Regions from separate parts of the Streptomyces sp. NPDC060184 genome, predicted to be linked through region 1. Evidence: riboswitches for the same ligand, from Rfam matches in the RefSeq annotation. Region 1 holds a riboswitch; the other holds the start of a gene.
What was found. Region 1 has a riboswitch for glycine ahead of gcvT (glycine cleavage system aminomethyltransferase GcvT). Riboswitches for the same ligand answer to the same signal wherever they lie in the genome.

Region 1 (14,607 bases):
CGCCTGCATGACCCGCCAGATCTCCAGCAGACCGGCACGGATCTCCTCCTCGGTGCGCCACTCCTTCTCGTTCTCCAGCATCAGCGAGGAGATGGAGAGGCCCGTCTCACGGGCCAGGCGGAGCAGTTCGTCGCCGGTGCGGAAGGGGTGGGCGAGGACGGTGTCGTCGGGGATGATCCGGTCGGCGCCGACCGCGTCCTCGTCGACGACGAACCCGCCGCCCACCGAGTAGTACGTCTTCTCCAGCAGCAGCGCGCCGGTCTCGTCGTACGCGTGCAGGGACATGCCGTTGGCGTGGTACGGGAGGGCCTTGCGGCGGTGCAGGACCAGGTGCTCGTCCGCGTCGAACGGGATCTCGTGGGCGCCCAGCAGGTTGATGCGGCCCGTGGTGCGGATCCGCTCGACCCGGGCGTCGGCGGACTCGACGTCCACGGTCCGGGGCGACTCGCCCTCCAGGCCGAGGAGGACCGCCTTCGGCGTGCCGTGGCCGTGGCCGGTCGCGCCCAGGGAGCCGTACAGCTCGGCGCGTATCGCGGCGGTCGGCGCGAGCAGGCCCTCGTTCTTCAGCCGGCGCGCGAACATCCGCGCCGCCCGCATCGGGCCCACCGTGTGGGAGCTGGACGGCCCGATGCCGATCGAGAACAGGTCGAAGACCGAAATGGCCACGGATGACTCCTAGCTGGGCGGACGCCGTTGTCCACCGGCGAAACGAAGAATGGGTGTGAGGGGGGCGGAGCAACAGGGCGGGGCACCGCGCTCACCTTCCAGTGTGCGCGATGCCCCGCCCGACCTGCGAAAAATGCCCGTGAACGGGCGGTTGCTACTTGCCCAGGCCGGGGTACAGCGGGAACTTCTCGGCCAGCGCGGCGACGCGGGCCTTCAGGTCCTCGGCGTCGAAGGCGGGCTTCAGGGCCGAGGCGATGATCTCCGCCACCTCGGTGAAGTCCTCCGCCTGGAAGCCGCGGGTCGCCAGGGCCGGCGTACCGATGCGCAGACCGGAGGTGACCATCGGCGGGCGCGGGTCGTTCGGGATGGCGTTCCGGTTGACCGTGATGCCGATCTCGTGGAGCCGGTCCTCGGCCTGCTGGCCGTCCAGCTCGGAGTTGCGCAGGTCCACCAGGACCAGGTGCACGTCGGTGCCGCCGGAGAGGACGGAGACGCCCACCTCGGTGACGTCCGGCTGGACCAGACGCTCGGCGATGACGCGGGCGCCGTCCAGCGTGCGCTGCTGGCGCTCCTTGAACTCCGGGGAGGCCGCGACCTTGAACGACACGGCCTTGGCCGCGATCACGTGCTCCAGCGGGCCGCCCTGCTGGCCCGGGAAGACCGCCGAGTTGATCTTCTTGGCGAGCTCCTGGGTGGAGAGGATCACACCACCGCGCGGACCGCCGAGGGTCTTGTGCGTGGTGGTCGTGACGACGTGGGCGTGCGGCACCGGGTTGGGGTGCAGGCCCGCGGCGACCAGGCCCGCGAAGTGCGCCATGTCGACCATCAGGTACGCGCCGACCTCGTCCGCGATGCGGCGGAAGGCGGCGAAGTCCAGCTGGCGGGGGTAGGCGGACCAGCCGGCCACGATCAGCTTCGGCTGGGACTCCTTGGCGAGGCGCTCCACCTCGTCCATGTCCACGACGCCGTTCTCACCGACGTGGTACGGGACCACGTTGTAGAGCTTGCCGGAGAAGTTGATCTTCATGCCGTGGGTCAGGTGACCGCCGTGGGCCAGGTTCAGACCCATGATCGTGTCGCCCGGCTTGAGCAGCGCGAACATCGCGGCGGCGTTCGCCTGCGCACCGGAGTGCGGCTGGACGTTCGCAGCCTCGGCGCCGAAGAGCGCCTTGATGCGGTCGATCGCGATCTGCTCGACCACGTCGACGTGCTCGCAGCCACCGTAGTAGCGGCGGCCCGGGTAGCCCTCGGCGTACTTGTTGGTGAGGACGGAGCCCTGCGCCTCCATGACGGCGACCGGAGCGAAGTTCTCCGAGGCGATCATCTCGAGGGTGGACTGCTGGCGGTGGAGCTCGGCGTCGACAGCGGCGGCGACGTCCGGGTCCAGCTCGTGGAGGGAGGAGTTGAGAAGCGACATCAGGCGGTCCCTTGGGTCTCAGTTGCCGGAGAACTCGGTGTATTCGTCGGCGGTGAGCAGATCCCCCGGCTCCTCCGCGACGCGAACCTTGAACAGCCAGCCACCCTCGAAGGGGGCGGAGTTCACCAGGGACGGGTCGTCCACCACGTCCTGGTTCGCCGCGGTGACCTCGCCGGTGACGGGCGAGTACAGGTCGCTGACGGACTTGGTCGACTCCAGCTCGCCGCAGGTCTCGCCCGCGGTCACCGTGGAGCCGACCTCCGGAAGCTGGGCGTACACGACGTCACCGAGCGCGTTGGCCGCGTACTCGGTGATGCCGACGGTCGCCACGCCGTCCTCGACGGCCGACAGCCACTCGTGCTCCTTGCTGTACCGCAGCTGCTGGGGGTTGCTCATGACCTGAATTCTCCTGTACGCGGGTGGGTGCTGATGAACGATGGTCTTACGGGATGAGACGCGACTGCGTCACGTTCGCCCCGGTGGGCGGGGCGCGACGGGCGCCGACGCCTACTTCTGGCGCTTGTAGAAGGGCAGGGCCACGACCTGGTACGGCTCGTGGGTGCCCCGGATGTCGACGCCCACGCCCTCGGTGCCGGGTGCGGCGAACGCCGCGTCCACGTACGCCATGGCGATCGGCTTGCCCAGCGTCGGGGAGGGGGCGCCGGAGGTGACCTCGCCGATCACCTTGCCGTCCGCGACCACCTGAAAACCGGCGCGCGGCACCCGGCGGCCCTCGGCGACCAGGCCGACGAGCTTGCGGGGCGGGGCGGTCTCGGCGCGCTCGGCGGCGGCGGTGAGGGCCTCGCGGCCCACGAAGTCGCCCTCCTTCTCGAACTTCACGACCCGGCCGAGGCCCGCGTCGAACGGGGTCAGCTCGGTGGTCAGCTCGTGCCCGTACAGCGGCATGCCCGCCTCCAGGCGCAGCGTGTCGCGGCAGGAGAGCCCGCAGGGGATCAGGCCGTGCGGGGCGCCGGCCTCGGTGAGGGCCGCCCAGAGGGCCTCGGCGTGCTCGGGGGCGACGAAGAGCTCGAAGCCGTCCTCGCCGGTGTAGCCGGTACGGGCGATGAGCGCGGGCACCCCGGCGACCGTGCCGGGCAGGCCCGCGTAGTACTTCAGTCCGTCCAGGTCGGCGTCGGTGACGGACTTCAGGATGGCGGGGGACTCGGGGCCCTGGACGGCGATCAGCGCGTACGCGTCGCGGTCGTCGCGGACCTCGGCGTCGAAGCCGGCGACCCGCTCGGTCAGGGTGTCCAGCACGGTCCGGGCGTTGCCCGCGTTGGCGACCACGAGGTACTCGTCGTCGGCCAGGCGGTAGACGATCAGGTCGTCCAGGATGCCGCCGTCCTCGCGGACGATCATCGTGTAGCGGGCCCGTCCGACGCCGACCGTGCCGATGTTGCCGACCAGCGCGTGGTTCAGGAAGCGGACGGCCCCGGGGCCGGTGACGGCGATCTCGCCCATGTGGGAGAGGTCGAAGAGCCCGGCGCGGGTGCGCACCGCGTTGTGCTCGTCACGCTCGCTGGCGTACCGCAGCGGCATGTCCCAGCCGGCGAAGTCGGTCATGGTCGCGCCCAGCGAGCGATGCAGCGCATCGAGGGCGGTCGTACGGGGGGCGGTGCTCATGAGGTGTGGCTCCCAGGGCGCAGGGCATGACGACGAGGACGGTCCCTCCCCATCTGTCATCGGAACCTGAGAGGTTCGCCGAGAGGCCCCTGACGGGTCGGCTTGCACCTTGGGTGGAGCCGGTGAACGGCTCGCTTTTCAGATCTGCCTCATCCACGCGGTACGGGGCCTGAGAGATTCAAGGGAGGAACTTGCTCCTTCGGCGCCCGGCACACACGGTGGCCGGGACTCTCCCGCGTGGATTCAAACGGCCGGTATGCAGTTGCGCGCACATCATCGCACGCAGGGCGGACCGCCTCGGCGCCCGGTACCCCCGCCCCCGCCGCCGCCCCGCCTCCCGTCCGGGACGCTTGCCGCGCATTACCTTTTCTTTACACTTTGTGGGCAGGGGTGGGTGACTCGACAGGGGGAGTGCCGATGTCGTGGCGACCGTACGCGGGGGTGGTGCGGAGGACGGTCCCGGCGCGGCGGGAACAGCCCGCCGCCGAGAAGGGGCCGCCGGCCGTGCGCGACCTGCGCGGCGGGGCGGGGGACGGACCGCGGCGGCTGGAATTCGCCCCCGGGGACGTGGTCGTCGTCTCCGGGCTGCCCGGCAGCGGCAAGTCGACCCTGATCCGGCGCACGGTCACCGCCCGCGCCATCGACTCCCAGGACACCCGGGACCGCTTCGCGGCGGCCCTGCCCCGCTTACTCCCGTACGCCCTCTACCGCCCCCTGGTCCGCGCCGCCCACTACTACGGGCTGCTGCGGGCGCTCCGCTCCGGCGAGGCGGTCGTCGTCCACGACTGCGGCACCCAGGCATGGGTGCGCCGCTGGCTGGCCCGCCACGCGGTGAGCCGGGGCCGCACCCTCCACCTGGTGCTGCTCGACGTGACACCCGAGACCGCGCGGGCGGGCCAGCGCGAACGCGGACGCGGCGTCTCCGGGTACGCCTTCGCCCGGCACCGCCGCGCGGTCGGCCGGCTGCTGCGCGACACGGAACTCGGCCTGCTGCCCCCGGGCTGCGCCTCCGCGGTGCTGCTGGACCGTCCGGCGGCCGGGGCGCTGCGGTCCATCGCCTTCCCGGACCTGGCCGTCGGCGGTCCCGCGCCCGTACCGGGACGACGACGCCCGTCGGCGGCTACTGTTTCTGCCGCAGGACACGGTCGAGTAGAGGACACAGAGGCAGTGGACATCCCGGCACAGACGCCGCCCCAGCAGCTCCAGGGGTGGCCGGCGAACGAGCTCGAAGAAGTACTCAGCGCCTCGCTGGGCGTCCCCGAGGCGGCCGGCCGCCTCGTCGAGGTGCTCGGCCGCAGCCAGGTCTGGATTCCGCTCCCCAACGGCGGCAACCCCGCCAGCGCCGACCTCGACCTGCCGACGATCGAGCTCGACGGCGCGGCCTTCGTCCCCGTCTTCAGCTCCGAGGCGCAGTTCCTCGGCTGCGTCGGCACCCATCTCTCCTTCGCCGTCGCGCCCGCCCGCGAGTTCGCGCGCGGACTGCCCCCGCAGCTCGGCATCGCCGTGAACCCGGGCGGCGCGGTCGGGCTCCCGCTGCCCCCCGCCGCCGTCGCCGAGCTCTGCCGCACCGGCGGCAGCCCGCTGGACGGACCGGCCGGCGGCGGCCGGGTGCGACTGTGGGAGCCGGACTGGAAGGAGGAGCCGGTGGACTTCCTCGCCGCCGTCTCCGCCGAGTTCCGGCAGACCGGTCTGGTCGCCACCGCCCGGCGGGCCCTGGCCAGCATCGAGGGCGGCGACCCCGTCCTCTTCATCGGTGTCTCCGGATTCCAGGCGACGCTGTGGGACGAAACGACGCGAAGCGTCCCCCTCGACGCGCTGGGCCGGGCGCTCGGCCGCGTCCAGGTGCCGTGGCCCGTCAACCTCGTCCTCCTCGACGTGGCCCAGGACCCGGTCGGCGACTGGATGCTGGAGAAGGTGCGGCCCTTCCACCAGTGAGCCCGTCTCCTGGTGAGCCGTTCCCTCCGTGGGGCGGAGAGCGGCCGTGCCGTACCGGCCGGCCGGCCTTCCCCGGGGGCGGATCGCGGGCCCGCCGTTGTCCGGCATGTCGGGTGGTGGCGTCAAGTCGGTGTCAGTGAGGGCGCATAAGCTGGTTTGATGGCGAGGTCGCTCCCGCGCGCCCGGGGGCGTCCGTGCGACACGGTGAATCGACGAGGGGCGGGACCCAGGGTGAGTGCGTCAGGCACGGCGGCGGCCGGGCAGGTCGAACACATGCTGCGCCAGGTGACCCCCGGGCGCTTCGACACCTACGAGGAGCTGCTGAAGGCTCTGTCGGACGGCCAGGTCTGGATGCTGCTCTGGCACGGCACGGCCGGTTCCCCGGACGCCCAGTACGGCAACATCGGGGTGGACGGCCTCGGTTACGCCCCCTGCGTGACCTCCCCCCAGGAGCTCGCGGCCAGCGGCTGGAACCGTGCCCACGAGGTGATCACCGGCCGGGAGATCGCCCGCTCGCTCTTCCCGGACCACTGGGGCATCTGGCTCAACCCGCACGCCCCCGGCGGCGGCGTCGGCATCCCCTGGCTGGACCTGCGCCGGATCGCCACCGGCCTCGACCGGCTGCCCGCGGGACCGCTCACCCTCTCCGAACCGGCCGTCGAGATCCCGCAGTTCTACGCGCTGCTGTCGCAGAACGCGCACCGCACCCCGGCCATCCGCTCGCTGCGCCGCGCCTGGGTGCAGCCGGCGCTCGGCGCCCCGTACCTCGCCATCGGACTCGACCTCTACGACACCGGACGGGCCGCCGTCGAGTCGGCCCGCGCGATGATGGGGCAGACGATCGGCGCCGTCCCGGACGGGCTCCCCGTCTCCACGGTCGCGATGTCCGACGACTACGACCCGGTCGCCATGTGGCTGCGGGCCAACGCCCGCCCGTTCTACGACCGCGAGGCCCACGCGGCTCCCGCCCAGGCCCCGCTCACCGGCGGCTACGGATACCCGCAGCGCGGGGCGTACTGAGCGGGGACGTGCCGTCGGTCCGGAGGTGACCGGGCGGACGTACCGAGCGGGACACGGTGCCGGTCCGGAGGCGACGGTGCCGGACGCACGTGAGCGGTGGGCGCGCCCCGGTTCCGGGTGTGCCCCGCCCGTGCTCGCTTCCAACCTGCCGGTACGGCACCGTAGCGACCGCTTTCCGCCCGGTCGCACTGACCGTCCGTCATGTCCGCTTGGCGGTTTCCGGGTGGTGAACGTGGAACTCGTCGGCCCCTGTGCCCATATGTGCGTCGAGCGCCTCCCGTTCGCGGGGTGTAACCCGGTGTTCGGATAACGGTAGCCCCAGGACAGCATCACGGTTGCGCATACTTTCCCCGTCAGCTCTGGCAACTGATCGCGTACACGCTGAAGACTCCCGTGTCATGCATGGGGTCGGCGATTCCGTGAGCGAGTGCACGACGAAGTTCAGCTGCTCAGCGGGGTCGCATCATCTGTGGCCACTGGGCATTCTCATAGGCAAGGCGAGCCGTCTACAGCGGCGTTGCAATGGCCGGCGACCACCGGCTGGAAGGGTCAGGGCGCTGTGACCGCACCGATCGAGACCACCGGGGCGGCTGCCGGGGCGCAGCCGGAGGCTGTGCTCGACGAGGGCATCAAGTCCCAGGAGATCGTCGGACGTTCGCTCGGGCGTATCGCCTGGATCCGCTTCAAACGGGACAGAGTCGCCGTCGTCGGTGGTGTCGTCGTCGTCCTGCTGATCCTGATCGCCGCTCTGTCCCGGCCGCTCCAGTCCTTGCTGGACCTCGATCCGAACGCCTTCCACCAGGACCTGATCGACAGCAACACCTCGCTGCCCAAGGGCGGATTCGGCGGCATGAGCCTCGATCACCCGCTCGGTGTGGAGCCGAAGTTCGGGCGGGACATCCTCGCCCGCATCCTGGAAGGCTCCTGGGTGTCCCTGGTGGTCGCGTTCGGCGCCACCGTCCTCTCGAACGTCATCGGCACCATCCTCGGCGTGGTGGCCGGGTACTACGGCGGGCGCGTCGACTCCGTCATCAGCCGTCTGATGGACACCTTCCTCGCCTTCCCGCTCCTGCTGTTCGCCATCGCCATCTCCGCGACGCTGCAGGGCGGTGCCTTCGGGCTCGACGGGCTGCCGCTCCACATCTGCGTGCTGATCTTCGTCATCGGCTTCTTCAACTGGCCGTATCTGGGACGGATCGTCCGGGGGCAGACGCTGGCCCTGCGCGAGCGCGAGTTCGTGGACGCGTCCCGCGGCATGGGAGCCGGCGGCCCGTACATCCTCTTCCGGGAGCTGCTGCCCAACCTGGTCGGCCCGATCATCGTCTACTCGACGCTGCTCATCCCGACCAACATCATTTTCGAGGCCTCGCTCAGCTTCCTGGGGGTCGGCATCCAGCCGCCCCAGGCGTCGTGGGGCGGCATGCTCAACCAGGCGGTCGACTACTTCCAGATCGATCCGCAGTACATGGTCGTGCCGGGCCTTGCCATCTTCGTCACCGTGCTCGCGTTCAACCTGCTCGGTGACGGTCTCCGCGACGCTCTCGATCCGCGCAGCCGCTGACTCGGTCCGCGCAGAGAGCTCCACAAGTTTCCGACAATGGAGGGGATTCCGACCATCATGCGAAGGTCATCACTTGCCGCGGTCGCGGCCCTGGGCAGCGTGACCCTGCTGCTCGCAGGTTGCAGCAAGGCAGACGACGGAAAGAGCGACGGCGAGATCAAGTCCGCCGGCGCGGACGCCGCGACGAAGGATGTCGTCAACGCCTCCACCGAGAAGGGTGGCACGGTCACCTACGCGATGGCGGACGTCCCGGACTCGTTCGACCCGGGCAACACCTACTACGCGTACATGTACAACTTCAGCCGGCTGTACGCCCGCCCGCTGATGACCTTCAAGCCGGACGCCGGCGAGAAGGGCAACACGCTCGTCCCCGACCTCGCCTCCGCGCCGGGCACCCAGAGCGACGGCGGCAAGACCTGGACGTACAAGCTGCGCGAGGGCCTCAAGTACGAGGACGGCTCGCCGATCACGTCCAAGGACGTCAAGTACGCCGTCGAGCGCTCGAACTTCGCGCGTGACGTCCTCTCGCTCGGCCCCAACTACTTCCAGCAGTTCATGCAGGACGGCGACAAGTACCAGGGCCCGTACAAGGACAAGAGCCCCGAAGGCCTCAAGTCCATCGAGACGCCGGACGACACCACCGTCGTCTTCCACCTGAACCGGGCCTTCCAGGAGTTCGACTACCTGGTCGCCACGCCGCAGACGGCCCCGGTCCCGCAGGCCAAGGACACCGGCGTCGACTACGTCAAGAAGATCGTGTCCTCGGGCTCGTACAAGTTCCAGAGCTACACCGAGGGCAAGCAGGCCGTCCTCGTGCGCAACGAGAACTGGGACGCCAAGACCGACCCGCTGCGCAAGCAGTACCCGGACAAGATCGTCGTCAACCTGAAGGTCAACCAGTCGACGATCGACCAGGACCTCCAGTCCGGCGACACGCTGATCGACCTCGCGGGCAAGGGCGTCGAGACCCAGACCCAGGCGCAGCTGGTCAGCGACCCGAAGAAGAAGGCGAACACCGACAACACCTACGGTGGCCGCCTGGTCTACGCGGCGCTCAACACCAAGGTGAAGCCGTTCGACAACGTGGAGTGCCGCAAGGCGGTCCAGTACGCCATCGACAAGGTCTCCGTGCAGACCGCCGAGGGCGGCAGCATCCGCGGAGACATCGCCACCACCGTCCTCCCGCCGGACATCACCGGCTACGAGAAGGCGGACGCGTACGCGACCGAGGGCAGCAAGGGCGACGTGGCCAAGGCCAAGGAGCACCTGAAGGCCTGCGGCCAGGACAAGATCACGACCAACATCAGCGCGCGCGGCGACCGTCAGGAAGAGGTCGACGCGGCCACGGCGATCATCGCGTCGCTGAAGAACGTCGGCATCGAGGCCTCCCTGAAGCAGTACCCGTCGGGCAAGTACTTCACCGACTACGCCGGTGTCCCCGCGTTCGACGCGAAGAACAACATCGGCATCATGATGATGCAGTGGGGCGCCGACTGGCCGTCCGGCTACGGCTTCCTGCAGCAGATCCTGAACAGCGCGGCGATCGGCGCGTCCGGCAACACCAACCTCTCGCAGTTCGAGAACAAGGAGGTCGACGCGAAGCTGGCCCAGGCCATCGCCTCGCCCGACATCGCCGAGCGCAACAGGCTGTACGCGGAGGTCGACAAGACCACCATGGACGAGGCGGTCCTCGTTCCGCTGACCTACTTCAAGGTCCTGCTGTACCGCTCGCCGTACGCCACCAACGTGGTGTCCACCGCGGCCTTCAGCGGTGAGTACGACTACCTCAACATCGGCACGACCAAGAAGTAGCAGCCCCGGAAGGCAGGTGAAGGCATTGGTTGCCGCAGGCCGAGAGGCCTGCGGCAACCGGCGCCGATCCCCGTGATCTCGTACATCCTCCGCCGGACGGTCGCGGCAGTGGTCCTGCTGCTGGTCGTCACGGCGGTCACCTTTGGCATCTTCTTCCTGTTGCCCAGGCTCGCCGGCCAGACCCCCGACCAGTTGGCGCAGCAGTACATCGGGAAGAGCCCCACGGCCGCGGACATCGCGGCGGTCAAGCACAACCTCGGCCTGGACCAGCCCGTCTACCTGCAGTACTGGCACTTCATCAAGGGGATCGTCAGCGGCGCCACCTACGACCTCGGCCCCACCACGGCGGACTGCAACGCGCCGTGCTTCGGCTACTCCTTCAAGAACCACATCGAGGTCTGGCCCGAGCTCACCTCGCGCCTTCCGGTGACGATCTCGCTCGCCGCGGGCGCGGCGGTGATCTGGCTGGTCTCCGGCGTCGCGGTCGGAGTGGTCTCCGCGCTGAAGCCGGGCTCGTTCTTCGACCGCACCTTCATGGGGGTCGCCCTCGCGGGCGTCTCGCTGCCCATGTTCTTCACCGGACAGCTGGCGCTGCTGCTCTTCACCTACCAGTGGCCGATCTTCGGCCGTACGTACGTCCCGATCACCGAGAACCCGGCGCAGTGGGCCAACACGCTCATCCCCGCCTGGTGTTCGCTGGCGCTCCTGTACTCCGCCGTCTACGCCCGGCTCACCCGTTCGGGGATGCTGGAGACGATGAACGAGGACTTCATCCGTACGGCCCGCTCCAAGGGCCTGTCCGAGCGCGCGGTGGTCACCCGGCACGGCCTGCGCGCCGCGCTCACTCCGATCATCACCGTCTTCGGCATGGACCTCGGCCTGCTCCTCGGCGGCGCGCTGATCACCGAGCGGGTGTTCTCCCTGCACGGCATCGGCGAGTACGCGGTGCAGGCCATCACCGACAACGACCTGCCGCCGGTCCTCGGCGTGACCCTGCTCGCCGCGTTCTTCGTCGTGCTCTGCAATCTCCTGGTGGACCTTCTCTACGCCGCCGCCGACCCGCGGGTGAGGCTCTCGTGACCGAACTGTCCAAGACCGGCGCCGCAGTGGGCGACCCGGTGCCCGCGGCCGGATCGGCGGCACCGACCGCCTTCCTCGAAGTACGCGACCTCAAGGTGCACTTCCCGACCGACGACGGCCTGGTCAAGTCCGTCGACGGGCTCAGCTTCCGCCTGGAGAGGGGCCAGACCCTCTCCATCGTGGGCGAGTCCGGCTCCGGGAAGTCCGTGACCTCCCTGGCGGTCATGGGCCTGCACCGGCTCGGCGCCCGGGGCAAGAACGTACGCATGTCCGGCGAGATCTGGCTGGACGGCAAGGAGCTCATCGGCGCCGCTCCGGACGAGGTCCGCCGGCTGCGCGGACGCGACATGGCGATGATCTTCCAGGACCCGCTCTCCGCGATGCACCCGTACTACACGGTCGGCAACCAGATCGTGGAGGCGTACCGCGTCCACAACGACGTGACCAGGAAGACCGCGCGCAAGCGGGCCGTCGAACTGCTGGACCGGGTGGGCATCCCCGAGCCGGCCAAGCGCGTCGACAGCTACCCGCACGAGTTCTCCGGCGGCATGCGCCAGCGCGCGATGATCGCGATGGCGCTCGCCAACAACCCGCAGCTGCTCATCGCCGACGAGCCCACCACCGCGCTCGACGTCACCGTGCAGGCGCAGATCCTCGACCTCATCCGCGACCTGCAGAAGGAGTTCGACTCCGCGGTCGTCCTCATCACGCACGATCTCGGTGTCGTCGCCGAGATCGCCGACCAGGTCCTCGTGATGTACGGCGGCCGGTGCGTGGAGCGCGGACCTGTGGACGCGATCTTCTCCCAGCCCCAGCACCCGTACACCTGGGGTCTGCTCGGATCGATGCCGCGCATCGACCGGGAGCAGACCGAGCGTCTCGTCCCCGTCAAGGGCCAGCCGCCGAGCCTCATCAACGTCCCGACGGGCTGCGCGTTCCACCCGCGCTGCCCCTACGCGGACATCCCCAAGGGCGGCATCACCCGCACCGAGCGCCCCGACCTCCAGGTGGTCGGCAGCGGGCACTTCTCCGCCTGCCACCTCCCGACGGAGGACCGCACGCGGATCTGGACCGAAGAGATTGCGCCGAAGCTGTGAGTGAGACGACGAAGACGGACACGGCCGGGGCCGGACTCCCGCGGCAGGCGAAGGCAGCCGAGGACCGGGAGGTGCTGCTCAAGGTCGAGGGCCTGGTCAAGCACTTCCCGATCAAGAAGGGCATCCTGCAGCGGCAGGTGGCCGCGGTGAAGGCCGTCGACGGCCTCGACTTCGAGGTCCGCAAGGGGGAGACCCTGGGCGTCGTCGGCGAGTCCGGCTGCGGCAAGTCGACCATGGGCCGGGTGATCACCAAGCTGATCGAGCCGACCGGCGGCAGGATCGAGTTCGACGGCCGTGACATCACGGACCTGGGGACCGGCGCGATGCGTCCGTTGCGCCGCGACATCCAGATGATCTTCCAGGACCCGTACGGCTCCCTCAACCCGCGCCACACCATCGGCTCCATCGTCTCGGCGCCGTTCAGGCTCCAGGGCGTGACGCCCGAGGGCGGGGTGAAGAAGAAAGTCCAGGAGCTCCTGCAACTGGTGGGCCTGAGCCCCGAGCACTTCAACCGCTATCCGCACGAGTTCTCCGGCGGCCAGCGCCAGCGCATCGGCATCGCCCGCGCGCTCGCGCTCAACCCGAAGCTCGTGGTGGCGGACGAGCCGGTCTCGGCGCTCGACGTGTCGATCCAGGCGCAGGTCGTCAACCTCCTCGACGACCTGCAGAACGAGCTGGGTCTCACCTACGTCATCATCGCCCACGACCTCTCGGTGGTCCGGCACGTCTCCGACCGGATCGCGGTCATGTACCTCGGCAAGATCGTGGAACTGGCCGACCGCGACTCGCTCTACAGGGCGCCGATGCACCCGTACACCAAGGCGCTGCTCTCCGCGGTGCCCGTACCGGACCCGAAGCGCCGGGCGGCCAGGAGCGAGCGCATCCTGCTCAAGGGCGACGTGCCCTCGCCGATCTCGCCGCCGAGCGGCTGCCGCTTCCACACCCGCTGCTGGAAGGCGACGGAGGTGTGCGCCACGGTGGAGCCGCCGCTGATCACGCTGAAGACCGGGCACCAGGTCGCCTGCCACCACCCGGAGAACGCGCCGGACCAGGCTCCCGGCGAGACCGTACTGCCGCAGGCGCGCGAGGCGATCGTGGCCACCGCGCCGAAGGCGACGGAGCCGGAGCCGGAGCCGGAGCCGGAGCCGGACGCGCCGGAAGTGTCCGCCGGGGACGCGGAGGACGGCCCGAAGGGATAGCACCGGCACAATTGGCCGGTGCTCACCGAACTGTTCACCCCCTCCGTCCAGCACGCGCTCGATGTCGTCGGGATCTTCTTCTTCGCGATCTCCGGCGCTCTGCTCGCCGTACGCAAGAACTTCGACGTCTTCGGCATCGCGGTTCTCGCCGAGGTGACCGCGCTGGGCGGAGGGATTTTCCGTGACGTGATCATCGGGGCGGTGCCGCCGGCCGCCTTCACCGACCTCGGCTACTTCCTCACCCCGCTGTTCGCGGCGGGCCTGGTCTTCTTCCTCCACCCGCACGTCGAACGCATCCAGGTCGGCGTCAACGTCTTCGACGCGGCGGGACTCGGCCTCTTCGCCGTGAGCGGCACGACCAAGGCGTACGACTACGGGCTCGGGCTGACCGCCTCCGTCGCGCTCGGGCTCGCCACCGCGGTCGGCGGCGGTGTGCTGCGGGACGTGCTGGCCAACGAGGTGCCCTCGCTGCTGCGCTGGGACCGGGACCTGTACGCGGTGCCCGCGCTCGTCGGGGCCTCGATGGTCGGGCTCTGCATCCAGTTCGACGTCCTGAACGGCTGGTCCACCGGCTTCGCGGTCGTCACCGGGTTCGTCCTGCGGCTGCTGGCGATGCGGTTCCACTGGCGGGCACCGCGCGCCTACAACCGCCGCTCGGCGAGCGGCGAGGAGGGGGCGGCGGCCACCTGAGGGCCGGGCGCGGCTCCTGCGCAGGAGTCGGCTCGTGCGCCGACTCGGCTCGTGCGCCGAGTCGGCTCCTGCGCCGGGGGCTGCTCGTACCCGAAAAAGCTACCGCTCAGTAATCAACCGGTGTAGCGTGCTGGTATGGCACAGGCAGCAGCGCACCCGGTACCGACCGGGCAGACGACCTCGGAGCGGGCGACCCCGGGACCGGCGACCCTCGCACGGGCGGCCGTCGGGGAGAGCGAGTTCGACCGGGACACCGCGGTCGTCCGGCGCGAGGAAGGCGTCTACGACGCGGAGCTCTCCGCGGGGTGGACCATCATCCACGCGGTCAACGGCGGCTATCTGCTGGCGCTCCTCGGCCGGGCCCTCGGCGACGCGCTCCCGCACCCCGACCCGTTCTCGGTGAGCGCGCACTACCTCACCGCCTCCGTACCCGGCCCCGCCGTCATCCGTACCGAGGTCGTCCGCGCCGGGCGCACCCTCTCCACCGGCCAGGCGACCCTCTACCAG
Region 2 (14,607 bases), on a different contig from region 1:
GTCGCGGGGCCCTTTTCCGTCGTCCCGCCCGCACGACCGGTCGTGACCTGCCCGCGGCGGCAGGGAGCGGTCTGGTCGGGATCCACGGCCACCGACGCGGGGTCCCTCCTCGCCCTGGCCAGGGCGCTCGACGTGCCCGTACCGTCCATGGTTCCCGATGAACTCGCAGGCCTCCTGGTGCGGTTGGTCGTCGGCCCGCACCATGCGCTGCTGCACGCCGTCGGCAGTCTCAGCTCCGCTCTCGCCGGTCGCCTGCTCGAACGCCGGCCGAAGCTGCGTCCGCTGCCCACGCAGGACGCCCGCCCCTGGTGAGGAGACCGCTCCCCAGGAGTTCGCGGAGACGACCGGGGCCGATGGCGAGCCTCAGGACGAAAACCCGGTGCACGACACCGGCCGGATTCGCCAGACTCTCGCGCATGACGCCCGAGATCACTCGCATCAATCCCGAACAGCTCCATCCGACCCCGGGTTATCACCACATCACGGTCGTGGAAGCGGGCCGGACGGCGTTCCTGGCGGGGCAATGCCCTCTCGACCGTTCCGGCGCGCTGGTCGGGCCGGGTGACATCGACGCACAGATCGACCAGGTGGCCGCCAACGCCCTCGCGGCCCTGAGCGCGGTCGGCGCCCGGCCGGACCACGTCGTCCGTTCGGTGATCTACGTGGTCAGTACCGATGGCGGGGCCCTGGGCGCGGCCTGGCGACGCCTGGTCGGTTCGTCGATCGGACCTGCGTTCACCACCGCGAGCACGCTGCTCGGAGTCGTACAGCTCGGCTTTGCCGGGCAGTTGGTCGAGGTCGATCTCACGGCGGCGCTGCCCACGTGAGCGAACGGCGGCGGACGGAGGCCCGATCCACGCGGTCCGAGCGGACCCGTCGGCGCCAACTGATGGATGCAGCAAGGGGAGCGGCCGGGCGGTGCCGCGTATCCTCGGCCCCGTGCCACGCAAATCCGGAAGCTCTCGCCGCCTGGTCGCCGACGGGCGCACGTACCTCTGGTGGCAGCGCCACGGCCACCGCAGGGACGAGCACGGCCGGCCGTTCGACTGCCGCCAGGTCCTCACGCTCTCCCCTCAGCCGTCCGGCACCGGCGGGCCCCTGCGCATCGTCTTCGCGAGTGGGCCCGACCGGTACGTGCCCGGCGGGTTTCCCCTGGGTTCCGGGGACGTGGGAGCGGTCCGGGGCAGCTCGCTGAATCTGCACGAGCCGGGCGCGGTCCGCTCGCTGCTCGACGCGGCGAGGGCTCACGGGTGGCGGCCGGACGAGCGGGGGCCGGTGGAGATCGACGGCTGGCTCCTGCTGGACGCCGCAGCCGCCGCGCGGGCGACGCGCGCCGAGGAGGCGGGCGGGGCGAGCCCCTGAGAACCGTCCTCGGTACGGTCGCCCCATGAGAATTCGTATCGTCGACGCGTTCACCGACCAGCCCTTCGCCGGCAATCCCGCCGGTGTCGTCCTGCTGGACACCGAGGCCTTCCCCGAAGCGGGCACGCTTCAGCGGATCGCCGCCGAGGTCAATCTCTCGGAGACGGCCTTCGCCCATCCCCTGCCGCCGGGCGGAGACGCCGACTGGGCGCTGCGCTGGTTCACCCCCACGACGGAGGTCGACATGTGCGGGCACGCCACGCTGGCCACCGCGCACGTGCTGCACACGACGGGGACGGCATCGGGCGCCGTACGGTTCGCCACCCGGTCCGGGGTGCTCACCACCGTCGCCCGTCCCGGCGCCGCCTACACGATGGACTTCCCCACCTCCTCCCTCACGCCCGAGCCTGAGCCGGAGGGTCTGGCCCGGGCACTGGGCGCCGAGCCCGTCGTGGTCCTGGCGACCGCCGAGCACATCGGTGATCTGCTGGTCGAGCTCGACGACGAGGCGACGGTACGCGGGCTGACGCCCGACCTCGCGGCCCTCGTGCGGTGTTCGCGGCGCGGTGTGATCGTCACCGCTGCCGCCGAGGACCCCACTCTGGGGTACGACTTCGTCTCCCGGGGCTTCTTCCCCCGGGTCGGCGTCGACGAGGACCCGGTGACGGGCAGCGCTCACACCGCGCTCGCCCCGTTCTGGTCGGCCCGGTTCGGCCGTGACGCGCTGACCGGTCTCCAGGGCTCCGCCCGGACCGGGCTGGTCCGCACCGAACTGCGCGGGGACCGGACGCTGCTCACGGGCAGCGCCGTGACCGTCATCGACGGAGAACTCCTCGCCTGACGGACGGCTGAGCCGAGCGGACGGCTTGAGCGGTACGCGGCAGCGTGCGCCGGGACGGGCGGCACGCACGAGGCAGCGCTCCGGCGTGGACGACCGGCCCGGAACGCCGGCCCGGAACGGCCCGGCGAGGGATCCCGCCGCATCACCCGCAAAAGCCCCCGCCGTCCGGGACACGATGCTCTCCGACCCCACCCGCACCGCCCGTTGCGCCCGCGACCGAAGCCCGGCCGCGGCGCGGTGCCTCAGGGCGTGGGCAGCCAGTCCACCTTCCCGGCGAGCAGCGCGTACCCGACGAAGGCCCCGATGTCGAGGAGCGCGTGCGCGGCCACCAGCGGGCCGACCCGGCCCCAGCGCCGGTAGAGCAGGACGAAGACGACGCCCATCACCATGTTGCCGAGGAAGCCGCCGATCCCCTGGTACAGGTGGTAGGAACCGCGCAGCACCGAACTGCCCAGCAGCGCGGCCCGGGGCGTCCACCCCAGCTGGTCGAGCCTGCGCAGCAGGTAGCCGACCACGATGACCTCCTCCAGCACGGCGTTCTGCAGTGCTGAGAGGATGAGTACGGGGAACTTCCACCACACCTCGGGGAGCGACTCGGGCACCACCGTGAGGTTGAAGCCGGTGGCCCGCGCCACGAGGTAGAAGGCGAGTCCGGCGCTGCCGATGCAGGCCGCCACCGCGACGCCGCGCCGCAGATCGGAGCCGGGCCGGGTGCGGTCGAAGCCGATGGTCCGCAGGCTCGCGCCCTCCCGGATCAGCAGGTGCGCCACCAGCGCGACGGGTACCAGAGCCGTTGCGATCCCAAACGTTTGCCATGCCAGATCGAGCCATGGACGTCCCGGCGCGTACGAGCCGTTGAGGGTGGCCGCCTGGTCCTTCAAACCCCCTGGTTTCGTCAGTGATCCGACAAAACTGATGAGTGCGGAGACCCCGCTCGCGCCCAACGACAGCGCGAGGACCAACACCGTCTCGGACCGCAAAGTCCTTCGGGAAAGCGACTCTTGGGGACAAGAATCAGCCACACGCCCCACCTCCACCGGTACACCGCCTTTAGTTCTGCAATCGCGTCCCATGCCACCCGCCGCACCGCTAGGGTCTCGAAAGCAAGTACGAAGATCATGCGCGACAGGCCGGGGGACGAGCACCATCACCGATGGTGTGGTCCCCCTTTCCTTGTTTCATTCTCAAGGAGGGCACCACCGACATGGGACGTCACAGCTTGCCCGACCGCTCCGCGGCGGACAGACCCGGGGCGGCGTCGACACCGCCCCGCCGCCGCGCGATCGCCGTCACCGGCGCACTCGCGGTCGCGGTCGCGGCCGGGACGGCGGTGGTCGCGCGCGGCGGCCTGATCCCGTTCTCCGAGCCGTGCGGGAGCGACGCGGTCCGGCTCACCGTGGCCGCCTCGCCCGACATCGCCCCCGCCGTGCGCGCCGTCGCCGACCGGGCGCGCGAGGACGAGGTGCGTACGGACGGCCGCTGCATGGACGTCCGGGTGGTGGCCGCCGACTCGTACAAGGTCGCCAACACCGTGGCGGCCGGCGGCAAGGCCCCGTACCAGGTCTGGCTTCCGGACTCGGACCTCTGGCTGGACCGGGCGAAGGGGGCCGGGGACGGCATCCCGCTCACGCCCGGCGATTCGGTGGCCACCTCCCCGGTGGGGTTCGCGGTGGTGCCGTCCGCGGCGAAGGCCCTGGGCTGGCCGGACAAGCAGCTCGGCTGGGCCGAACTGGTCGCCGCCGCCCTGGGGTCGGACGGTGCCGTACGGCTCGGGGCGGCCGATCCGGCCCGCAGCGCCACCGGGCTGCTGGCGCTCGCGGCCATCGGCGCGGCCTCCGCGGACCAGGGCGGCGACAGCGACACCCGGGCCGCGCAGACCGCGAAGCTCCTCTCCGAGCGGATGTCGCGGAGCGACCCGCAGGCGGCCGGGACACTCGCGCACGACGATGTGGCCGCCGAGCGGAACGACGTAAAGCGGAACCAGGCGCTGATCCTGTCGGAGCAGGCGGCCTTCACGCACAACGAGAAGGCCGGAGCGGGCGGCAAGGTCGACCTCTTCTACCCGAAGGACGGGGCTCCGCAGCTCAACTACCCGTACACGCTGGTGGACGAGACGGCGATGAGCGTGGAGCAGAGCCGGACCGCGCTGCGCCTTATGACGCTGCTCCGCGAGAGCGGGGCGGGCGGGCCCGGCGCCGTCCTGCCCGCCCACGGGTTCCGGTCCCCCGACGGCGACGCGGAGGCGCGGGTCGTCCGGGCGGCGGGCGGCGAGGACCCGCAGCCGTACGCCGGGGCTCCCGCGACCGCGCCCACCGCCGCCGAGCTCCAGGAGGTGCTCGGCATGTGGACCATCACGGTGCAGAGCGCCCGGCTCTCCACGGTGGTCGACGCCTCGGGCTCGATGGCGACCCCGGTCCCAGGCAGCGGCGAGTCGCGGATGGAGGTGACGAAGGAGTCGCTGCTGCGGGCGCTGAGCCAGTTCACGGACGACGACGAGATCGGCCTGTGGGAGTTCGCCACCACGCTCGACGGCGAGAAGGACTACCGCGAGCTGACCCCGACGCGCCGTCTCGGCGACCGCACCGCGAACGGCACCACCCATCGGAAGGAACTCGCCGCGGCGTTCGACGAGTTGGAGCCCGTGCCGAACGGCGCCACCGGGCTCTACGACACCACGCTCGCCGCGTACCGGGCGGCGGTGGCGAGCTGGGTGCCGGGCAAGTTCAACGCCCTGGTGATCCTGACGGACGGCTCCGACCAGGACGACCACGGCATCTCGCGCACCGGCCTGGTCCAGCAGCTCAGGGCGCTCGCGGACCCGGAGCGCCCGGTGCCGATCCTCGCCATCGCCGTGGGTCCGGACGCGGACCGCGAGGAGGTCGCGGAGATCGCGAAGGTGACGGGCGGCGGCGGTTACGAGGTGAGCGACCCCGCCGAGATCCAGTCGGTCATCCTGCAGGCCATCATGACGGCCAGTCAGGCCGGCGTCCCGGAGTAGACGGCGGCGGTCCACCCGGCCGCGGCACGGGGCGTCCGCACCGGCCCGCCCGGCAGGCGTACGACCCGCGCGGGCACGGGGCGGCGGACTTCCCCGACCGCCGCGCGCCCGCGCTCACGGCTTGGGGAAGCCGACGGGCCAGGTGTGCACCGGTTCGCCGCTGCGCGCCAGCTCGCCGTACCTGCGGGTGGTGGCCGCGAGAGCGGCTTCCCGTCCCAGGCCCGCCTCCTGCGCCCGGTGGTAGGTGTCGACCTGCCAGGAGGCTCCGTTGGTACGGCGGCGGCACCGCTCCTCGATGATGCCGAGGTACCGGTCGCGGTCGGCGGGCTCGATGTTCCACGCGTCGAGCCCGGCGGACGCGAGGGGCAGCAGTTCGTCCCGTACGAGCTTGACGGCGGGAACCTTCGCGACGCCGCCGGACCGGCCGGGGCGCGGCCAGAGCAGTTCGGCCTCGATGCCGTACCGGCAGGCGTTGTCGAAGTTCTCCTCGGCGGCCTCGAAGGAGAGCTTGCTCCACACCGGGCGGGGTTCGTCGGCGAGCGCGCGCACCAGCCCGTAGTAGAAGGCGGCGTTGGCGAGCACGTCGGCGACGGTCGGGCCGGCGGGCAGCACCCGGTTCTCCACCCGCAGGTGGGGCGCCCCGTCCGCGACTCCGTAGACGGGCCGGTTCCAGCGGTAGATCGTCCCGTTGTGCAGGACGAGTTCGGCCAGTGTCGGTACGCCCCCTTCGTCGAGCACCCGCAGCGGGTCCTCGTCGGAGAGGATCGGCAGCAGCGGCGGGAAGAAGCGGACGTTCTCCTCGAAGAGTTCGTGCGCCGAACCGATCCAGCGTTCCCCGAACCAGGTCCGCGGGCGCACTCCCTGGTTCCGCAGTTCGGGCGGCCGTACGTCCGTGGCCTGCTGGAACAGTGGCGGCCTCGATTCGCGCATCAGTTCCTTGCCGAACAGGAACGGCGCGTTCGCGCCGAGCGCGATCTGCACCCCGGCGACCGCCTGCGCCGCGTTCCACACGTCGGGGAACCGCGCGGGGGTGACCTGGAGGTGCAACTGCACGGAGGTGCAGGCCGATTCGGGGGCGATCGACGGGGACGCGCACACGAGGTGCTCGACGCCCTCGATGTCGATCGCGAAATCCTCGCCCCGCGCGGCGACCATCTCGTCGTTGAGAAGGGTGTAGCGGTCCACGTCCGAGAGGTTGCCGAAGACCAGGTCGTCCGGTCCCAGCGTGGGAAGAATTCCGATCATGACAATGCCCGCGTCGACCTCGGCGGCCTTGCGATGGGCATAGGCAAGACCCGTGCGCAGCTCTTCCGCCAGCTGATCGAAAACCCGGCCGCTCAGCCGGTGCGGAACGATGTTCACCTCAAGGTTGAACATCCCGAGTTCCGTCTGGAAATCACGGCTGGCGATCCGCTGGAGCACCTCGGCATTCATCATCCGGGGCGTGCCGTCCGAGGCGGCGAGATTCAGCTCGATCTCCAGCCCCATGAAATTTCGGGGACGGTCGAACCTCCGCTCCTCCAGCAGCCTCTCCAGCCCTTCCAGACACCGGGTCAGCTTGCGCCGGTACGCCGGGCGGTCGGACAGGTCAAAGGCGTGCGCCACGACCTTCTCCCCCATCGAAGAGTCCCTCCATCAGTGGCGGCCCGCGGCCAGGTCGCTCGCATCTCGATCGATAATGCCCCGCAGAGGTGATCCATAACGCCTGCGGAAGCGTCCGGCACCGGATAGGCTGGGGCCGCTCGGTCATCAGGCACATTCCGGAGGCATGCGGCGGGCGGCTCATTCTGACCCGCGTTCCCTTCGCACAGGTGGCGGAAACACCGATCTTTTTGAGCCGACCGCGAAATGTGAAAGCCCGCAGGCGGAAGCTGGGGCACCCATCGCGAATCACCAGAAACTCCGCATTTCAAAGACGCAAAAGGTCCTTGCACGTCATATGACCGACAGCTAGTGGAAACACCGGGCGAACACTTGTCATATAAACTCCGCTGACGAGGCCGATTGTCGATGCGTCCAGCCGTCGACCAGCCTCCTTCTGACGTCCCGCACGCCGACAGCGCCGTCTGCACCCACCCACGCATCACCGTGTCTCCGAAGCGAGAGGCGACCCACCATGCCGCTGCATGTTCCCCCGGCCCCCGCGCCCGCACTGCGCAGCGTTCTCACGGCACTCGGTTCTCCCACCGCGGTCCGCGAAGCCCACACCCCCGCTCTGCGCTCCGTCCAGGGACCGCTGAGCCCCGAACTCCCCCTGCCCGTACACGTTCTCGACCGGTCGGCCGCGGACGCACCCGCGCCGGCGACCAGACTCACCGGCTGGCGGTTCCTGATCCGCGCCGAGTCGGGTGTCGTCGCCGCCGCCGACACCGTCCTCACCGCGGACGGCTGGGCCTTCTCGCACTTCTTCGAGGGCCCCTATCTCGCTTCGACCGAACGCGCCCTGCGCCAGGCCGAGTCGACGGCGACGCTCCACCAGCCGAGGCTGCTCTCCGTACCCGAGCTCTACATGCTCACCCTCTGGCTGCACGGTGACACCGGAGCCGACCCGGCCTCCGGCACGGTCGCGCCCAACGACATCCTCGTTCCCCTCGCGCCCGCACCGACCGGGATCGCCGCCCACCGGCCCTACCGGGCCGCCGATCTGCTCCCGGTGCTCTCCCTGCGCATCGCGCCCCGCCCGGGGCCCCTCGTCGGCTCGGCCTGACCCGCCGCTCCCGCAGGCCCGTCCCCGCCTCGCGCGGGGGCGGGCCTTCGCACGTCCGCCCGCTCGGCGCACACCCCGGCGAGACGCGCCCATGGCCCACTCGGACTACCCCGGACCCCCCGAAGAGGCGGGGGTCGCGCGGTGAGCCGTCCGCGCGGGTGACACCACGGCGGAGCGTGAAACGAGCTGAGCCGAAATCCCTGCGGAACGCGGCGCGTGGCGCAACACTGAGACCGACCGGCCTGTACCAAAGGGCCGTTCGGCACTCACCCGCACACCCCGCGTCCACCACTCGACACAGCGAAAGAACCCTCCATGTGCCAGCATCAACCCCCCTGCCCCACCGCCGAATCAGCCGCCCGGGAGGCCGCCCGGCTCGTGGCACACCACCCCGAGCAGGGCTGGAGCCTGCTCTGCAACGGCGTGCTGCTCTTCGAGGACACCGGCGAACTCCTCCCGGACGGACAGATCATCGCCCCGCACCGCCCGCTGGCCACCGGCCGCGTGGTGAAGGCCGCCTGAGAAGGCCGGCCGAGAGCCGTCCGAGGACCCGTGGGCCCCGGCGGTACGGACAGGGGCCGGCCCGGAGAGATCTCCGAACCGGCCCCGACGCATGTCCGCGTGTGCCCGGGCGCTCGTACGCCCGCTGTGCCCGTCAGTGGTCGTACTCGTCCAGCGGCGGGCAGGAGCAGACCAGGTTGCGGTCGCCGAAGGCGCCGTCGATGCGGCGCACCGGCGGCCAGTACTTGTCGGCGGCCGAGACGCCGGCCGGGAAGACGGCGACCTCACGGCTGTAGGAGTGGTTCCACTCCCCTCCGAGCGCGTTCGCGGTGTGCGGGGCGTTGGCGAGCGGGTTGTCGTCCGCGCTCCACTCCCCCGAGGCCACCTTCTCGATCTCGCCGCGAATCGCGATCATCGCGTCGCAGAACCGGTCGATCTCGGCGAGGTCCTCGCTCTCGGTCGGCTCGATCATCAGGGTTCCGGCGACCGGGAACGACATGGTCGGCGAGTGGAAGCCGTAGTCGATCAGCCGCTTGGCGACGTCGTCGATGCTGACGCCCGTCTCCTTCGAGATCGACCGCAGGTCGACGATGCACTCGTGCGCGACCAGGCCGGCCGGGCCGGTGTACAGGATCGGGAAGTGCGGCTCCAGCCGCTTGGCGATGTAGTTCGCCGCGAGCACCGCCACCTGCGTGGCGCGCTTGAGCCCCTCGCCGCCCATCAGCCGGACGTACGCCCAGGAGATCGGCAGGATGCCGGCCGAGCCCCAGGGAGCGGCCGAGATCGGGCCGACGCCCGTCTCCGGACCGGCGGAGGGCTGGAGCGGGTGATTGGGCAGGTACGGCGCGAGGTGCGCGCGCACGCCCACCGGGCCGACGCCGGGGCCGCCGCCGCCGTGCGGGATGCAGAAGGTCTTGTGCAGGTTCAGGTGCGAGACGTCGCCGCCGAACTTGCCGGGGCGCGCGAGGCCGACCAGCGCGTTGAGGTTGGCTCCGTCGACGTAGACCTGACCGCCCGCGTCGTGCACCTCGCCGCAGATGGCGGCGACGTGCTCCTCGAAGACACCGTGCGTGGACGGGTACGTGATCATGAGCACGGCAAGCTCGTCGCGGTGCTTCTCGATCTTGGCGCGCAGGTCCTCTATGTCGACCTCGCCGTCGTCCGCGGTCTTCACCACGACGACCTTCATCCCGGCCATCACGGCGCTGGCCGCGTTGGTGCCGTGCGCGGAGGACGGGATGAGGCAGACGGTGCGCTGGTCGTCGCCGTTGGCACGGTGGTAGGCGCGGACCGCCAGCAGACCGGCGAACTCGCCCTGCGAACCGGCGTTGGGCTGGATCGACACCGCGTCGTAACCGGTGACCTCGGCGAGGCGCTCCTCCAGCTCGCGGATGAGGGTGAGGAAGCCCTCCGCCTGCTCGGCCGGGGCGAAGGGGTGCAGCGCACCGAACTCGGGCCAGGTGATCGGCTCCATCTCGGTGGTCGCGTTCAGCTTCATGGTGCAGGAGCCGAGCGGGATCATTCCGCGGTCGAGCGCGTAGTCGCGGTCGGCGAGCCGCCGCAGGTAGCGCAGCATCGCCGTCTCCGAGCGGTGCTGGTGGAAGACCGGGTGGGTGAGGAAGTCGTCGGTGCGCACCAGCTGCTCGGGGAGCGCGTCACCGGCGGTGGCGTCCAGCGCCTCGACGTCGCCCCGCGCGCCGAAGGCGGCCCAGACGGATTCGAGGTGGGCGCGGGTGGTCGTCTCGTCGCAGGCGACGGAGACCAGGTCGGCGTCGACCAGCCGCAGGTTGACCCCGCGGGCGCGGGCGTCGGCGACGACCTCGGCGGCCTTGCCGGGCACCCGCACGGTCAGCGTGTCGAAGAAGGAGTCGTGCAGGACCTCGGCGCCGGCGGCCCGCAGACCGTCGGCGAGGATCGCCGCGTAGCGGTGGGTGCGCCGGGCGATCGTCCGCAGCCCGTCGGGGCCGTGGTAGACGGCGTACATGCCGGCCATCACGGCGAGCAGGACCTGCGCGGTGCAGATGTTGCTGGTGGCCTTCTCGCGGCGGATGTGCTGCTCGCGGGTCTGGAGGGCCAGGCGGTAGGCCTTGTCGCCGTCCGCGTCCACCGACACACCGACCAGACGGCCGGGGAGCGAGCGGGCGAACTTCTCGCGTACGGCCATGAAGCCGGCGTGCGGTCCACCGAAGCCCATCGGGACACCGAAGCGCTGGGTGGTGCCGACGGCGATGTCCGCGCCGAGGTCGCCGGGCGAGGTGAGCAGGGTGAGGGCCAGCAGGTCGGCGGCGACGGTGACGACGGCGCCGAGCTCGTGGGCGCGCTCGATCACGGGGCCGATGTTCCGTACCGCCCCGGAGGCGCCCGGGTACTGGAGCAGCAGGCCGAAGACGCCGCGCTCGGCGATGTCCGCCGGGATGCCGTCGGTGAGGTCGGCGACGACGACCTCGACGCCCGTCGGCTCGGCGCGGGTCTCGATGACCGCGATCGTCTGGGGCAGGGTGTCGGCGTCGACGAGGAAGACCCCGCCCTTGACCTTGCCGACCCGCCGCGCGAGCGCCATGGCCTCGGCGGCGGCTGTGCCCTCGTCGAGCAGCGAGGCGCCCGAGGTGGGGAGGCCGGTGAGCTCGGCGACCATGGTCTGGAAGTTGAGCAGGGCCTCCAGCCGGCCCTGCGAGATCTCCGGCTGGTAGGGCGTGTACGCCGTGTACCAGGCGGGGTTCTCCAGGACGTTGCGGAGGATGACCGGGGGCGTGAAGGTGCCGTAGTAGCCGAGCCCGATCATCGGGGCGACCACCTGGTTGCGGTCGGCGAGCGCGCGCAGCTCCGCCAGTACCTCGGCCTCGGTGCGCGCCGACGGCAGGTTCAGCGCCTCGGCGCTCTTGATCACGTCGGGCACCGCGGCGGCGGTGAGCTCGTCGAGCGAGCCGTATCCGACCTGCGCGAGCATCTTCGCCCGGGCCTCACCGTCCGGCCCGATGTGGCGCTGTTCGAAGGGGATGCCCTGCTCCAGCTGGGAGAGCGGGGTGCGGCGGGGGGTCATGATGGAGGCCTCCTGGTCTGACACGACCTGCGAGGGGCACCGCGGCGCGGCTGCCCGTACGGCCTCCCCCTCTGTCATCTCGACCTGAGAGCTTCACCGGCGCGCCCTGGGGCGTACCGGCTTTCACCGTCGGTGAGGGCGGGCCGCACCGGGCACGTGCCGGGTGGGACCGCCCTGCTTTCCAGAGTGACCTCGTCCATGCGGTACGGGGGCCTGAGAGATTCCGGGGAGGATTTGCTCCTTCGGCGCCTCCGGAATCGACACCGGAGGCTCTCCCGCACGGGGTCAGCAGCCATGTGCCAGCCTACCAGCGGGGATCTTCGCCGTTTCTTCGAGTGGCCGATATCCGGAATCTGCACTTCTGTAGTGGCAGTGGAGTAGTTGCTGGGCCGCGTCGCCGAAGTGGCGTCGCTCGGCCGGAGGCCGGGCCGGACGGCGCCCGGTGCGTGCGATCGCAGGGCGGCGGACCGTCCCCGTACGGGGCGTACGGGGACGGTTCCGGCGACGCGGCGAGCGCGCGTGCCGGGCGCCGCCCGGCAGACGGCACTTCGACGACACGGCCCGGCCCCAGTCGTCGCGACCAGCGGGAGGCACCGTGCAGACCGACATCGATCCGCGCAGCCTGATCGGCCGCAAGGCATTCGACCGCGCAGGCGTCAAGATCGGCACGGTGGACGAGGTCTACCTCGACGACGCCACCGGCGTCCCCGAGTGGGCCGCCGTCCGCACCGGCTTGTTCAGCAGGGACGCCTTCGTCCCGCTGGAGCCGAGCGAGTTCGTCGAGGACACCCTGCGTGTTCCGTTCGACCGCGCGCTGATCCGGGACGCGCCGGACTTCGGTGTCGGGCGGCACCTCTCGCCCGAGCAGGAGCTTCAGCTGTACCGGCATTACGGACTCGACTCCTCCTCCGTGACCGATCCCGGCCCGGACCGCGACTTCGGCAGGCTGGCCGGCCAGGACGAGTAGTCCACCGGCTCCGCCACCAGTGGCAGCGGATCGGCGGGGTGCAGTTCCGGGTCGTCCACCCGGAACGTGCGCACCCGGCCGGGCGGGTCGCCCGGCCGCTCGAACCGCACGGTGACCCGGCCGACGCCGCTGCCCTGGACCCAGCCGTGCCCGTACGTCCCGTGCCGCACGTCGTGGCCCGGGGACCAGCGCCGCGCGGCGAGCCCGGCGGCCTCGTCCCCGGGCGCGTCGGCCGCGGTGCTCCCCGGCGGGCCGGGCGGTGCACCCGGGAGCCCGGACGGTGGGTCGGACGTCCCCCGGCGGGCTTCCGCCACCGGGTCCACCTGCGCGCCCGCCCCGGAGGCCGGCTCCGCCGGTTCCCCGGCCTCGCGCTCGGCCTGCGCCGCCTGCGCGAAGAGGTCCTCCTGCGTGTAGTCCGCCAGGCCCGTGACCCCCACGCCCAGCAGCCGCACTCCGCCGGTGGTGTCCACCCCCTCCAGGAGGCGGGCGGCGGCCTCACGCACCACGGAGGGGTCGTCCGTGGGGCCGCGCAGCGTCTCGGAGCGGGTCAGGGTGGAGAAGTCGTAGCGACGCACCTTGAGCACGACGGTGCGCCCGGAGCGCCCGGCCTTCCTCAGCCGCTCGACGCACCGGCCGGCCAGCCGCTCGACCTCCGTCCGCACCCGCGTGCGGTCGTGGAGGTCCACCTCGAAGGTGTCCTCGACCGAGACGGACTTGGCGTCGCGTTCGGCGACCACGGGCCGGTCGTCCAGGCCGAGCGCCATCCGGTACAGCGAGAGCCCGTGGGCCCTGCCCACCAGTCGTACGAGCTCGTCCTCGCCCGCCTCGGCCAGGTCGTGGACCGTGGTCATCCCGGCGCGCCGCAGATGGTCCCCGGTGGCCGGACCGACCCCGGGCAGGGTGCGTACGGGCATGGGCGCCAGGAGCTCCCGCTCGGTGCCCGGCTCGATGAGCATCAGCCCGTCCGGCTTGGCCTCCTCGGAGGCGATCTTCGCCAGCATCTTGGACCCGGCGAGCCCCACCGACCCGCTGAGTCCGGTGACCGTGCGGATGGCCTCCCGCAGCCGCTCGCCGGTGGCGCGGGCCGACGCGGAGTCGTCGGCGGCCCCACCGGCTTCCAGATCCACGAAGGCCTCGTCGAGACTGAGCGGCTCGACCAGCGGGGAGAGCCGTCCCAGGAGCTCCATCACCTGGTCGCTGACCGAGCGGTACAGGGAGAAGCGCGGCACCAGGTAGGCGGCGTTCGGCGCCAGCCGGCGCGCCTGGGCGGTGGGCATCGCCGAGTGCACGCCGAAGCGCCGCGCCTCGTACGAGGCGGTGGCGACGACCCCGCGCGGGCCGACGCCGCCCACCACGACCGGCTTGCCGCGCAGGCTGGGCTTGGCGGCCTGCTCGGCGGAGGCGAAGAACGCATCCATGTCGAGGTGGAGGATGGTGGGCGCGGATCTCACACCGCCGATGGTGCCCTACGCCACTGACAACGACACCGCCCGGCACCCGTTCGCCGGGGGCCGGGCATCCGGAAGCGTGTCCGTCCCCGGTTTCGGACGGCGGAGCGTCAGACGGCGCGGTTGCGGCGCCGGGCCAGTTCGTCGGTGGGGTTGTGGCCGACGAGGGTCTCCCCCGTGTCCACGCGCTCCCCGTGCAACTGCGAGAGGGCCGCGTCCACGTCCCGCCACACCACCCCCACGGCGATGCCGAAGACGCCCTGGCCGCCCTGGAGCAGGTTCACGACCTCGTCCGGCGAGCAGCACTCGTAGACGGTGGCTCCGTCGCTCATCAGCGTCATGCGTTCGAGGTCCTGGAATCCCCGGGCCCGCAGATGCTGCACCGTGGTGCGGATGTTCTGCAGGGCGACGCCCGTGTCCAGGAAACGCTTCACGATCTTGAGGAGCACCACGTCCCGGAAACTGTAGAGACGCTGGGTGCCCGAGCCGTAGGCCGGCCGGACGCTCGGTTCGACCAGTCCCGTGCGCGCCCAGTAGTCGAGCTGCCGGTAGGTGATCCCGGCCGCCGCGCACGCTGTGGGCCCGCGGTAGCCGATGCCGTTCGCCCCTGGGACACCGTCCCCCACCGGGGCCACCGGGTGAACCGGTTGCCTGATGGTGTGGTCGGCCCCACTGCCGTGCTGCGGATACGGCCCGCCCGCCGCCGCACCGTCGCCGCTGCTTCTCACGCCGACCTCCGTCCT

Region 2: another riboswitch for glycine. It lies ahead of gcvP (aminomethyl-transferring glycine dehydrogenase); the one in region 1 lies ahead of gcvT (glycine cleavage system aminomethyltransferase GcvT).

What each region holds. Positions count from the first base shown of each region.
Region 1 covers NZ_JBHWYX010000004.1:142,616-157,222, reverse strand. Annotated here, with positions in the region: gene ACFWEE_RS04800 (L-serine ammonia-lyase) at 1-666, opposite strand, end outside; gene glyA (serine hydroxymethyltransferase) at 821-2,083, opposite strand; gene gcvH (glycine cleavage system protein GcvH) at 2,102-2,479, opposite strand; gene gcvT (glycine cleavage system aminomethyltransferase GcvT) at 2,591-3,706, opposite strand; glycine riboswitch at 3,855-3,952, opposite strand; partial or broken gene ACFWEE_RS04780 (AAA family ATPase) at 4,124-4,612, shown strand; gene ACFWEE_RS04775 (enhanced serine sensitivity protein SseB) at 4,874-5,641, shown strand; gene ACFWEE_RS04770 (enhanced serine sensitivity protein SseB C-terminal domain-containing protein) at 5,873-6,661, shown strand; gene ACFWEE_RS04765 (ABC transporter permease) at 7,221-8,222, shown strand; gene ACFWEE_RS04760 (ABC transporter substrate-binding protein) at 8,259-10,034, shown strand; gene ACFWEE_RS04755 (ABC transporter permease) at 10,107-11,114, shown strand; gene ACFWEE_RS04750 (ABC transporter ATP-binding protein) at 11,111-12,211, shown strand; gene ACFWEE_RS04745 (ABC transporter ATP-binding protein) at 12,208-13,410, shown strand; gene ACFWEE_RS04740 (trimeric intracellular cation channel family protein) at 13,429-14,100, shown strand; gene ACFWEE_RS04735 (thioesterase family protein) at 14,236-14,607, shown strand, end outside.
Region 2 covers NZ_JBHWYX010000023.1:91,848-106,454, forward strand. Annotated here, with positions in the region: partial or broken gene ACFWEE_RS17530 (aminoglycoside phosphotransferase family protein) at 76-216, shown strand; gene ACFWEE_RS17535 (RidA family protein) at 417-827, shown strand; gene ACFWEE_RS17540 (hypothetical protein) at 940-1,362, shown strand; gene ACFWEE_RS17545 (PhzF family phenazine biosynthesis protein) at 1,388-2,203, shown strand; gene ACFWEE_RS17550 (CPBP family intramembrane glutamic endopeptidase) at 2,446-3,276, opposite strand; gene ACFWEE_RS17555 (VWA domain-containing protein) at 3,408-5,201, shown strand; gene ACFWEE_RS17560 (glutamate--cysteine ligase) at 5,316-6,821, opposite strand; gene ACFWEE_RS17565 (hypothetical protein) at 7,318-7,908, shown strand; gene ACFWEE_RS17570 (DUF5999 family protein) at 8,224-8,430, shown strand; gene gcvP (aminomethyl-transferring glycine dehydrogenase) at 8,564-11,449, opposite strand; glycine riboswitch at 11,641-11,737, opposite strand; gene ACFWEE_RS17580 (PRC-barrel domain-containing protein) at 12,045-12,416, shown strand; gene ACFWEE_RS17585 (DNA polymerase IV) at 12,338-13,867, opposite strand; gene ACFWEE_RS17590 (MerR family transcriptional regulator) at 13,975-14,592, opposite strand.